4 regions of the Erwinia sp. Eh17-17 genome follow, and region 2 is predicted to be linked to each of the others. Evidence: predicted binding sites of a transcription regulator. Region 2 holds the regulator's gene; each other region holds the start of a gene.

Region 1 (3,118 bases), 1.0 Mb from region 2:
CCTCATGCGGCAGGTTACCTGGCCGGGCGCCTGGCGGAAGTGCCCCGCAGCGGTAAGGTTCATGCGGTGGTCGGGATGCTGCACGATAAAGATATCGCCGGTACGCTGGCCTGCCTCAGCCCTGAGGTCGATCTCTGGTACTGCGCGCCGCTTGACGGCCCGCGCGGAGCCAGCGCTGAACAGCTGATGGCACACCTGAGCGGCGCGCAGGCGTTCAGCTCGGTGGCGGCGGCGTATCAGCAGGCGCTGCAACAGGCAGCGGAACAGGATATTGTGCTGGTGTGTGGATCTTTCCACACCGTAGCGCAGGTAATGGAATGGATGGAAACGGAGAACGGCAGTGGCCAGTAAGTTTCAAAACCGTTTAGTCGGAACCATCATCATTGTGGCACTGGGCGTGATTGTTCTGCCCGGCCTGCTCGATGGTAAGAAGAAGCACTACAAAGAAGAGTTTGCCGCCATTCCGCTGGTGCCGAAACCGGAAGACCAGCAGGAAACTGATTTGGTGCCTCCGGTAACGCAGTCTTTACCTGCTCAGCCGCCGGAAGGGGCAGGGGCGGCGATCAGCGCCGGAAGCAATCTTAACGACAACTCTTCGCAGGCAGACAGTGGCTCGACCGCACCGCAGTCGCGCAACCAGCCGACGGTGGTGACACCGCCGCCGGTGAAACCTGTCCAGCAACAGCCGCAGAAAGTCGTGGAAAAACCGAAACCACAGCCTAAGCCGGTTGAAAAACCGGTTGAGAAGCCTAAGCCGGTCGAGAAACCAAAACCGGTTGAAGCGCCTGCACCGAAAGTGGAAACCCCCGCCGAGAGTAAGCCTGCGGCTGCCGAAACGGCGCCGTCAGGTCAGGCCTGGGTGGTGCAGCTTGGTGCGCTGAAGAACGCGGCAAAAGTGAATGAAATTGTCGCGCAGCTTCGTCTGTCGGGCTACCGTGCCTTTACCGTTCCGGCGACGCCGGTGCAGGGACAGATCACCCGCATTTACGTGGGGCCGGATGCCTCGAAAGCGAAAATGCAGGCTGCGGTAGGCGCGTTGCAGGGGATTTCTGGCTTAGGCGGTGTGGTGAAGCCCTACAGCGTTCGCTAACTGTTTTTAGCCTGCCGATTTTCTGCGTGGCAGGTGATGCGATGAGTTTTTATCACCCCGCGCCCGGAGTCGACACAGTGTCGTTCCGGGCGTCGTGCGTGATGATACTGGCAAATCAAGGTATTGCGTCAGGGGACCGCAGAGTGAATTCTGCGTCTGTCGGCGGTTTTTTTTAACGTCATCGTTAATTTAAATCGCCACAGGAAAACCCTACGCAAACGTTTTCTTTTTCTGTTAGAATTCGCCCCGAACTGAGGCAGTATCCCCTTGCACCTGTGCTACAAGGGGACGCAGGCTGATTCAGGGCTTGGTCACTGGAAGCGTTCATGATCTGGATAGATTACGTCATTATTGCGGTTATTGGTTTTTCGGCTCTCGTTAGCCTGATTCGAGGTTTTGTTCGGGAAGCTCTTTCTCTCGTCACCTGGGGTTGCGCATTTTTTGTCGCCAGTCATTACTACTCCTTCCTTGCCGTCTGGTTCACCGGGTTTGAAGACGAACTGGTTCGAAATGGAATCGCCGTTGCCGTGTTATTCATTGCCACCCTTATTGTCGGGGCCATTGTTAACTACGTGATTGGTTCGCTGGTTGAAAAAACCGGCCTGTCGGGAACCGACAGAGTGCTTGGCGTCTGTTTTGGGGCATTACGCGGTGTGCTGATCGTTTCAGCCATGCTGTTTTTCCTCGACACATTCACCGGCTTTTCCAAAAGCCCGGACTGGCAGCAGTCCCAGCTTATCCCTCAGTTCAGTTCAATCATCAGGTGGTTTTTTGACTACCTGAAAAGCACGTCGAGTTTTTTGCCCCGGTAATCGCACCGGGGTTGCGGCTTATGAGGAAATGTCAATATGTGCGGTATTGTCGGGATCGCCGGTTTTGCGCCGGTCAACCAGTCGATTTATGACGCGTTAACGGTGCTTCAGCACCGTGGGCAGGATGCCGCAGGCATCGTTACCATTGATGCATTGAATTGCTTCCGTCTGCGTAAAGCAAACGGTCTGGTTAGCGATGTATTTGAAGCCCGCCACATGCAGCGTATGCAGGGCAACATGGGTATTGGCCACGTGCGCTACCCAACGGCAGGAAGCTCCAGCGCTTCAGAAGCCCAGCCTTTCTACGTGAACTCCCCTTACGGTATTACCCTTGCCCATAACGGCAATCTGACCAACGCCCACGAACTGCGCAAAGAGCTGTTCGAAACGGGTCGTCGTCATGTGAATACCACCTCCGATTCTGAAATCCTGCTGAATATCTTTGCGCAGGAAGTGGATCGTTTCCAGCACGACCCGCTGGAAGCTGAAAACATCTTCTCCGCTGTGGCCGCCGTACACCAGCGCGTGCGCGGTGCTTATGCCTGCGTCGCGATGATTATCGGCCACGGCCTGGTGGCATTCCGCGATCCTAACGGTATTCGCCCACTGGTGATCGGCAAGCGTGCGATGGCCGATGGCCGTATCGAGTATATGGTGGCTTCAGAAAGCGTCGCGCTGGATACCCTTGGTTTTGAGTTCCTGCGCGACGTGGCACCGGGAGAAGCGGTTTATGTGACCGTGAAGGGCCAGCTGTTTACCCGCCAGTGTGCTGAAAATCCAAAGTGCAATCCATGCCTGTTCGAGTACGTTTACTTTGCGCGCCCGGACTCCTTCCTGGATAAAATTTCGGTGTACAGCGCACGCGTGCGTATGGGCACCAAACTCGGCGCTAAGATCGCCCGCGAGTGGGAAGACCTGGATATTGATGTGGTCATTCCTATTCCTGAAACCTCCTGCGATATCGCTCTGGAGATGGCCCGTATTCTCGACAAGCCATACCGTCAGGGTTTTGTGAAGAACCGCTATGTCGGGCGTACCTTTATCATGCCGGGCCAGCACCTGCGCCGTAGCGCGGTTCGCCGTAAGCTGAACGCCAACCGCGCTGAGTTCCGGGGTAAAAACGTGCTGCTGGTGGATGATTCCATCGTGCGCGGCACCACGTCAGAACAGATTATCGAAATGGCCCGTGAAGCCGGGGCGAAGAAAGTTTATCTCG
Region 2 (3,118 bases):
ATGAACAAGTTAATGGGTCAGTTAGGTAAGCCCTATCAGTGGGGCGGAACCTCACCCAAAACCGGCTTCGACTGCAGTGGCCTGGTATGGTACGCCTACAAAGATCTGGTGAAATTTAAGATCCCACGCACAGCTAATGAAATGTATCACCTGCGCGATGCCGCTTCGATTAAGCGCGACCAGTTAGAGAAAGGCGACCTGGTATTCTTCAGAATTAACGGTCGTGGCACAGCAGACCACGTGGGTGTTTATCTTGGCGGGGGGAAATTTATTCAGTCACCGCGCACCGGTAAAGATATTCAGGTTAGTGCGCTGAGTGAAGACTACTGGCAGGAACATTACATTGGCGCGCGCAGGGTAATGACGCCTAAAACCATTCGCTAAACGGGAAGGGTTACCCCCTCCCGTGCAGCACATGCTTAATGCATGACAGCCGTAAAACTGAACGCCATAATCAATAGCAGTGAACCCACCACCGCCAGCGCTGTCATTTTCATATCAGTATTCATTTTCTCTCCTTAATAACCTTGTCATTAGTAAGCCTACAGATTTTCCCACAGTTACCCGTAAAAATCTCGTTTTCTGCGCGCAGCCTTGTTAGAATTCTCTCCTTGCGTTGCGCAACAGGCAGCGCAAACCGTTTTAGTCAGCACTGCATGTCACTCTACGGACGATTCATCCCCTTCCCGACCCTTTGAGACAGCACCCAAAATGACTCTTGTCGGGCAGGAATAGCTGTATCCAGGCAAACGTTTAACCAACTAGTTATCAAGTTGTTACGATAACACCAGGAGTACGATTTTAATGGCAACAATTAAGGATGTGGCAAAGCGCGCCGGCGTGTCCACCACCACCGTGTCGCACGTGATCAATAAAACGCGCTTTGTGGCCGAAGAGACGCGAGAAGCGGTGTGGGTGGCCATCAAAGAATTGCATTATTCTCCCAGCGCCGTGGCCCGCAGTCTTAAGGTCAACCACACCAAAACCATTGGCCTGTTGGCAACTTCCAGTGAAGCGCCCTACTTTGCCGAGATCATTGAAGCCGTGGAAAACCGCTGCTTCGCTCAAGGCTATACGCTGATTCTGGGCAATGCGCACAATGACCTGCAAAAACAGCAGGCATATCTGTCAATGATGGCGCAGAAGCGCGTTGATGGGCTGCTGGTGATGTGCTCTGAATATCCGGACACCTTGATAGCCATGCTGGAAGAGAACCGCAACATCCCGATGGTGGTGATGGACTGGAATGAGTCGCGCGGCGATTTTACCGATACCGTGCTGGATAATGCCTTTGAAGGCGGCTATCTGGCTGGCCGCTATCTGATTGAACGCGGGCACCGGGATATCGGTGCTATCCCCGGTCAGCTGGAGCGCAATACCGGCGGCGGCCGCCACGCTGGCTTTCTGAAAGCGCTGGCAGAAGCCGGGATCACTCTGCGCGAAGAGTGGCTGGTGCAGGGCGACTTCGAACCGGAGTCAGGCTATCGCGCTATGCAGCAGATTTTGTCGCAGAAACAGCGTCCAACGGCGATCTTCTGCGGCGGCGATATTATGGCGATGGGGGCGATTTGCGCCGCCGACGAGATGGGATTGCGCGTCCCGCAGGACATTTCGGTGATCGGTTATGATAACGTGCGCAACGCCCGTTACTTCACCCCGGCGCTGACTACGGTACATCAGCCGAAAGAGCGCCTGGGTGAAACCGCCTTTGACATGCTGCTGGACCGCATCACCAGTAAACGCGAAGAGCAGCAGACCATCGAGGTTCATCCCTCACTGATTGAACGCCGCTCGGTGGCAGATGGTCCTTTCCGCGACTATCGCCGTTAAGCGCTGACCGGCTGCGGGTCGGGCTGCTCACTCAGCCATTCGGCGTTCAGCGTCTCGGTGCTGCCCAGGTATTCCAGCAGCCAGTTCAGCGCCGGAGAGGCGCTCTGCTCTGACCAGCTCAGGTAGCAGGGACTGTCGGGAAAAGGCGATGCCAGCGTCAGCTCAGCCAGTTCCTGCTGTTGTAATCCCGGCTGGGCGTAATGGCCCGGCACCATCCCGACACAGAGCCCGGCGCGCAGGCAGTCAAACGCGCTGTCCCAGTCAGGCACCACCAGCCGCCGCTGATTATCCAGCGTCCAGGTGGTACGCTTCGGCAGTGCTCGTGACGTATCTTCCAGCACCAGCGAGGGCCATTCGCGGATCAGGGCTTCGCTCAGCGCACCGCGGTGACCAAGCAGCGGATGTTGTGCCTGCACCACACAGCGCCAGTTCAGGCTACCCATATCACGAAAAGCAAAGCGCCCTCTCACCGGTATCGCCTGGGTGGCGCCAATCGCCACGTCCACACGGCCATCGGCCAGCGCATCCCACACGCCGTTGAACACTTCCGGCATGATATGGAGTTCCATATCGGGAAAATGCCGGTAAAAATCGACCACCAGCTGCCGGGTACGTGCCGGCCGCACGATCCTGTCTACCGCAATATTAATCTGCCCGCGCCAGCCATTGGCCACCTGCTGACAGCGCGTACGGGTGGCAAGCATTTTTTTGATAACAGCGCGCCCTTCTTCACTGAAAACGCGGCCAGCCTCCGTCAGCACCACATCCCGGTGACGACGCTCAAAGAGGCTGACCGCCAGCCACTCTTCCAGCTGGCGTACGGTGTAACTCACCGCGGAAGGTACGCGATGAAGCTCTGCAGCTGCCGCAGTAAAACTGCCGGTTCTGGCGACCGCATCGACCACTTCAAGAGAATATTCAGACCACATAACCTGCCTTCAAATTTTTTCAACGCAATACACGAATAATAGCGTTTCACAGCGCAGTGAACACGCGATTACACTGCGCGGGTGAAAAAATTGTCTAATAAGAGTTAAAAATCATGCGTTCCAAAGGTTTTATGCTTTACCTGGCGCTACTCAGCATGCTGGGTTTCCTTGCTACCGATATGTACCTTCCTGCATTTGGCGTCATGCAACAGGACCTGCAGACTGAAGCCGGGGCGATCAGCGCCAGCCTGAGTATCTTTCTCGCCGGTTTTGCCTGCGCCCAGTTAGTCTGGGGGCCGCTCTCCGACCGTATTGGGCGTAAACCGGTGCTGGTTATGGGCCTTAGCCTGTTTGCCATT
Region 3 (3,118 bases), on a different contig from region 2:
GCTGGTCGCAGGGCGCAATCTGGGACTGCTGGCGATGGATCATCTGCCGCCATTACGTAATTTGCTGGCCGAGCGCACGTTAGGCTGGGTTAAGCGTTGAGGAGAAAGCAGACATGCAAACCTATGATGTGATCATTGCCGGTGGTGGAATGGTCGGCCTGGCCGTGGCCTGTGGCTTACAGGGCAGTGGGCTGCGCGTCGCCGTGCTGGAGCGCGAAGTCCCACAGGCCGTGGATAACAGCGCGCCTCCGGCATTACGCGTCTCCGCGATAAACGCCGCCAGTGAGCGTCTGTTGCAGCACCTTGGCGTCTGGGATGCCATCCTCAGCGCGCGCGCCAGTGCCTATCACGGTATGGAAGTGTGGGATCGCGACAGCTTTGGCCATATTGCCTTTGATGATGAGCAGCAGGGGCTGGCGCATCTCGGTCATATTATCGAAAACCGGGTGATCCACCAGGCGCTGTGGCAGCGTGCGCAAAGCCTGAGCGATATCACACTGATTGCCCCGGCGGAATTACAGCAGGTGGCCTTTGGCGATAACGAAGCCTTTGTCACCCTGCAGGATGGCAGCATGATGACGGCCCGCCTGCTGGTGGCGGCGGATGGCGCCAACTCCTGGCTGCGCAATAAAGCGGATATCCCGCTGACCTTCTGGGACTATCAGCATCATGCGCTGGTGGCGAATATCCGCACGGAGCAGCCGCACGGGTCGGTGGCGCGCCAGGTATTCCACGGGGATGGCATTCTGGCCTTTCTGCCGCTGAGCGACCCGCACCTCTGCTCGATTGTCTGGTCGCTGCCGCCTCAGGAGGCCGCGCGGCTGCAGGATATGCCCGAAGCGATTTTCAATCAGCAGCTGTCGGTAACTTTCGATCTCAAGCTGGGCCTGTGCACGCTGGAAAGCGAGCGTAAAGCCTTCCCGCTGGTGGGGCGCTATGCGCGAAACTTTGCCGCCCACCGTCTGGCGCTGGTGGGGGATGCCGCTCATACCATTCATCCGCTGGCCGGGCAGGGCGTCAATTTAGGCTTTATGGATGCCGCCGGACTGATAGGTGAAGTGAAGCGGCTGCATCAGCAGGGTAAAGATATTGGTCAGCATCTCTATCTGCGCCGCTATGAGCGCAGCCGCAAGCACAGTGCAGCGGTGATGCTCGCCAGTATGCAGGGCTTCCGCGAACTGTTTAACGGCAATAACCCGGCGAAAAAGCTGCTGCGTGATGTGGGGCTGGCGCTGGCGGATAACCTGCCCGGCGTTAAGCCACGGCTGTTAAAGCAGGCGATGGGCCTGCACGATCTTCCCGACTGGCTGCGCTGACACCGCGCTAAAATCAGGGGGCGTAGCCCCCTTTTTTCATCCTGCCATCTCCGTTTTTCCCGGTTGCCCCTTCAGAGTGCAATACCTGCCCTTTTTTTACGCATCGTTTGAGAAATTCTAATTCCACTCAATTCTTCGCATTACTTTTAGTAATGCTTACTGGGGGCGGTGGGCGTTTAAATTTAGGGAATAAATGCCCTGACTTGATCTTTGAACTGGGTTTTTGCCGATGAATTGCCATTTATGCGCGCAATACCGCATTTTTTCAGTGATAAAAACCAGAGAATCAGCGCTGGCCGTAAGGAACGAAGGCTGAATTCGACCCCGTTTAACTTATGGATAATTGACCACTTCGGTGGTAAGTTCATAGCGAAGGTAACGTTTGCGTCAGCCTTGACAGGCGGTGTAAAGACGCGCGTCAGCAACCGATCAGGCACAGGAAGATTATGGTTCAGCAAACCCAGACTCAGCAAACCCCGTTATTCGAACAGCACCTGGCAAGCGGTGCGCGTATGGTCGATTTTCACGGCTGGATGATGCCACTGCACTACGGTTCGCAAATGGATGAACATCACGCGGTGCGAACGGATGCCGGCATGTTCGACGTTTCTCATATGACCATTGTTGACCTGCGCGGCGTGCGTACCCGTGAGTTCCTGCGCTATTTGCTGGCTAACGATGTCGCCCGGCTGACCCAGCCCGGCAAAGCACTCTACACCGCCATGCTTAACGCCTCGGCTGGCGTGATTGACGATCTGATTGTTTACTTTATGAGCGAAGATAACTTCCGCCTGGTGGTTAACTCCGCGACCCGCGAAAAAGATCTGGCGTGGATCGGTGAGCATGCCACGGAGTACGGCGTGGAGCTGATCGAACGCGACGATCTGGCCCTGATTGCGGTGCAGGGACCGAATGCACAGCAAAAAGCGCAGACGCTGTTTAACGACGCGCAGCGTAATGCCGTCAGCGGAATGAAGCCTTTCTTTGGAGTGCAGGCTGGCGATCTGTTTATTGCCACTACCGGGTACACCGGGGAGTCTGGCTATGAAATCGCCTTGCCCAATGAACAGGTCGCTGACTTCTGGCAGCGGCTGCTGGCGGCAGGCGTCAGGCCTGCGGGTCTGGGCGCGCGCGATACCCTGCGCCTGGAAGCCGGTTTGAATCTTTACGGTCAGGAGATGGACGAAAGCGTTTCGCCTCTGGCCGCCAATATGGGCTGGACTATCGTCTGGGAACCGTCAGACCGCCAGTTTATTGGCCGTGAAGCGCTGGAGTTTCAGCGCGAGAAAGGGACGGAGCAGCTGGTTGGCCTGATCATGACCGAGAAGGGCGTATTGCGTAACGAACTGCCCGTACACTTTAACGACGCGGCGGGCAATCAGCTGGAAGGAAAAATCACCAGCGGATCCTTCTCCCCGACGCTGGGCTGCAGTATAGCGCTGGCGCGCGTTCCCGCTGGCATTGGTGAACATGCCGTGGTGCAGATTCGCAACCGTGAAATGCCGGTGCGTGTCACCAAACCCGTTTTTGTTCGCGCCGGTAAGCCGGTGACGAAGTAACTTTTGCCTTTTTTGGAGAACATGATGAGCAATGTACCAGCTGAACTGAAATACCGTGACAGCCACGAGTGGGTGCGTAAAGAAGCCGATGGCACCTATACGGTAGGGATTACTGAGCATGCCCAGGAGCTGCTGGGTGACATGGTCTTTGTTGATCTGCCTGAGGTGGGGAATACCTACAGCCAGGGCGAGGAGTGTGCCGTTGCCGAGTCGGTGAAAGCCGCTTCTGACATCTACGCGCCG
Region 4 (3,118 bases), on a different contig from region 2:
TCGGCAAGAAAAAGTATCTGGTGATGCTGGAACGTCAGGGCTATGTGCCGCAGACGCTGCCGCTGAAGGAGAGCCCGAATCTGTGGTATCTGCTGGGGAATATCCCGCTGCTCGGCTTCCCCGGCTGGCTGCTGGTTGATCCGTTCTATGGCGGGATGTACAAGATAGAGCCGGAGCGCTTGCTGACCATTATGAATCCGGTCGGCGCGCGCGGCGGCTGATACCACAACGGCAGGCTGGCTTATCCCACCTGCCGTTTTTTTATTACTGTGCGGTGGTTTTCACCATGCTGTGTGCCGGTTTAAATTTTTCCAGATACTGATGCTGGAAAATGCACATGCGGATAGTGTTGCGGTATTCACCGTTGATAAAGAATTCGTGGATCAGCTCGCCTTCAATTTCAAAGCCCAGCTTGCGATAAATGTGGATGGCCTTTTCGTTCTCTTTATCGACGATCAGGTAGAGTTTATACAGGTTCAGCACTGAAAAACCGTAATCCATCGCCAGCCTTGCCGCTTTACTGGCCAGCCCTTTGCCCTGATGGCTGGGGGCGATAATAATCTGAAACTCCGCGCGGCGGTGGATATGGTTAATCTCCACTAACTCTACCAGCCCGGCATTGCTCCCTTCGTGCTCGACGACAAAGCGCCGCTCACTCTGATCGTGAATATGCTTGTCGTAAAGATCGGACAGCTCAACAAACGCCTCGTACGGCTCTTCAAACCAGTAGCGCATGACGCTGGCGTTATTATCCAGTTGATGGACAAACCGCAGATCTTCGCGCTCCAGCGGGCGTAGTTTCACGCTGTGATCGACAGACTTAGCAGACATAAAAATTCCTTTTAGAGGATGCAATATTGCCGCACGAGTATAACGTTTTATCACCGGCAAAAAAAACGCGCCCGGAGGCGCGTTCAGCATGGTTTTTTGCGGATGGTGGGGGAACCGTTTTTCCGGCCCCCGCGCCGCCGGCGATCAGAAGTTGTAACCGACCACCAGGTAGTAACCGAAACCGTTTGATTTCACGTTGAAATCACCTTTCCCGAAGTTCAGCTCGGTGCCGTCGTTCCACTGTCCGCCGTTGTGGAAGTAACGCGCCACAACGGAATAGTGCCAGTGGTCATAGCCCAGCGAGAGAATATGGCTGGAAGCGATGGAGTTGCTGGTACGCGCCGGTGCGGAGTTATCGCCCAGGTCGGAGCCCCAGTCAAAGTTGGTAAAGCCGATATAGCTCAGGTTGCCGCCCCACAGCTGGGTCAGCGGGACGAAGTATTTCACCTTGAAGCGGTAACCATCCCACTGGTTTTCGTTCGCTGCGCCGTAGTTTGCCCACTGATATTTGGCGTACACGTTGAATGACAGGCCAATATCCGAGTGGGTGTCGATGTCGGTACCCAGACCCATATACCAGGTATTCTGACGATTGGCGCGGTTATCACCCATATCGTAGATATAGTTGTTGGCGAAGTACCACTCTTTGAACGGGCCAAATGCCAGACTGGTGCCGGTCAGCTTGTCGATAGAGAAGCGCGGTTCGATCTCCATAAAGAACGGGGAGCCGTCATCCCATGCGCCGACGTCATTGCCGTTGCCCACGCCGAAGAATTTAGGCACATCGATATAGCCGTAGAAATCGAACCAGTCCTTTTTGGCAAAGGCTTCGTATTCCAGATACACATCGTTGTTCAGCTGCGGCCCGAAGCGGGTGTGATAGCTGCCGACCACGTTAACGCTCTGATGCCACCAGTCTGAAACATATTCCGCGTTATTGTCAGCGGCAAAAGAAACGTTGGTATAAGAGAGCGCGGCCAGCGCACCAGCCATCATAATTTTATATTTCATTATTATTACCACATGCTCTGAGACCCGGTTCTGTAGCCAGTGCGCCAATCGGGTCATGTTATCTATGGGCGACAAGTGAGCGTTCAAAACGTCGAAGAAAGCACCCGCCATCAATGCTGCGGCAGTGTGCCGCTATCAGCGCATTAGGAAATAGAGATTGCTCACACTTGTCAAATTCTGTTTCATTTCAATTCAGCTAAAGTGTGATGGTTGTCACAAAATAACCCTACTAAAAGGGAACTTATTCAGAAAGAGGGTTTTCAGCGGGATCGTCAGCAAGGAAAACGGTTGCCTGGTGTTTTTCACCGACTAAGGAAAAAAAATGGGCCGCCGCCGGGAAAACGTCACCGCCCCCTTTCAAATTGAGTTATAAGGCTGGCTTATGGATGAGCGGGGTCGCGATGTGAATATTTCGCTAGTCACACTGTTCACCGTACCTCTGTAAATGCTGGCGATCGGCTTTTTCAGCCTGCTGGGCGAGGGCCGCAAAATCGTGATAGCCGTACATCAGGTCAGGAGCGGGGAGTTTCGCCATATCCTCGCCCTGCCAGATTTCCAGCCGGGCAAAATCAGCAAGAGGCTGGTGGTTAAACCGGTCGGGCAGCGTTAACCACAGTTCAGGAACCGTGTCTGCCGGGCGAGTGGGCAGTCGGCGGTCGCGGGTACTGTAGTTGCGCATGCGCAGGAGGAATTTATCCGGCAGGCGGCAGTGGCTGTTCCACCATTTGCCATCCACCATATCAAACTGAAAGCGGGTATCTTTGGGGCTGACCGCCTGCAGCTGTTTTAGCGCCTCCGCAAGCATCTGCGCCATCGACTGTTGATACTGCGCCATTGACACGCCGCCGCCGGTGTTAAGCAGGTCGATAGCAATGCGCGCACCCAGCAGATTGGAGTACAGATCTTCCAGTGAGAATGCAGACACTCCTTCAGGATACCCCGGTACCGACTGATAACCGTACCACTGAGCCACTTCATGCCAGACAGCAAGCTGGAAGGCCAGTTGCGCAGCCAGCCTGACCGCCAGATTGTAGCGATCCAGTTCGCTGTCAGGCGCGGGGAATGACGATAGCCGGATAATGCGCTGCCCAAGTTCATCGGGGAGTTTGATGGTTCCGGCATGGCCGAGCTGCGGTAAGATCTGGTTAAACAGCCAAAGCGTGTTATCGGCAGTATCCCGCACGTGGGCAAGATCGATAAATCCGCCGCGGCGCGTATAAATAATCCCGTCATGCTCGCTGTTCATGCCCGTCAGCGTCATGATCATGCTTATCCA

What was found. The regulator PurR, encoded in region 2, represses purine synthesis genes. The targets are predictions, from matches to a motif close to CANGCAAACGTTTGCNTG.
Region 1: the regulator PurR is predicted to act here: its motif matches at 1,302-1,319, upstream of cvpA (colicin V production protein).
Region 3: the regulator PurR is predicted to act here: its motif matches at 1,688-1,705, upstream of gcvT (glycine cleavage system aminomethyltransferase GcvT).
Region 4: the regulator PurR is predicted to act here: its motif matches at 2,120-2,137, upstream of ABEH87_RS15490 (nucleoside-specific channel-forming protein Tsx).

The regions. Positions count from the first base shown of each region.
Region 1 covers NZ_JBDFQT010000001.1:71,879-74,996, forward strand. Annotated here, with positions in the region: gene folC (bifunctional tetrahydrofolate synthase/dihydrofolate synthase) at 1-351, shown strand, start outside; gene dedD (cell division protein DedD) at 341-1,090, shown strand; gene cvpA (colicin V production protein) at 1,417-1,902, shown strand; gene purF (amidophosphoribosyltransferase) at 1,939-3,118, shown strand, end outside.
Region 2 covers NZ_JBDFQT010000001.1:1,070,348-1,073,465, forward strand. Annotated here, with positions in the region: gene ABEH87_RS04730 (NlpC/P60 family protein) at 1-384, shown strand, start outside; gene purR (HTH-type transcriptional repressor PurR) at 805-1,830, shown strand; gene punR (DNA-binding transcriptional activator PunR) at 1,827-2,759, opposite strand; gene punC (purine nucleoside transporter PunC) at 2,873-3,118, shown strand, end outside.
Region 3 covers NZ_JBDFQT010000007.1:88,319-91,436, forward strand. Annotated here, with positions in the region: gene ubiH (2-octaprenyl-6-methoxyphenyl hydroxylase) at 1-100, shown strand, start outside; gene ubiI (FAD-dependent 2-octaprenylphenol hydroxylase) at 114-1,316, shown strand; gene gcvT (glycine cleavage system aminomethyltransferase GcvT) at 1,763-2,875, shown strand; gene gcvH (glycine cleavage system protein GcvH) at 2,900-3,118, shown strand, end outside.
Region 4 covers NZ_JBDFQT010000005.1:229,820-232,937, reverse strand. Annotated here, with positions in the region: gene ABEH87_RS15500 (hypothetical protein) at 1-221, shown strand, start outside; gene speG (spermidine N1-acetyltransferase) at 265-831, opposite strand; gene ABEH87_RS15490 (nucleoside-specific channel-forming protein Tsx) at 976-1,842, opposite strand; gene ABEH87_RS15485 (DUF4056 domain-containing protein) at 2,258-3,118, opposite strand, start outside.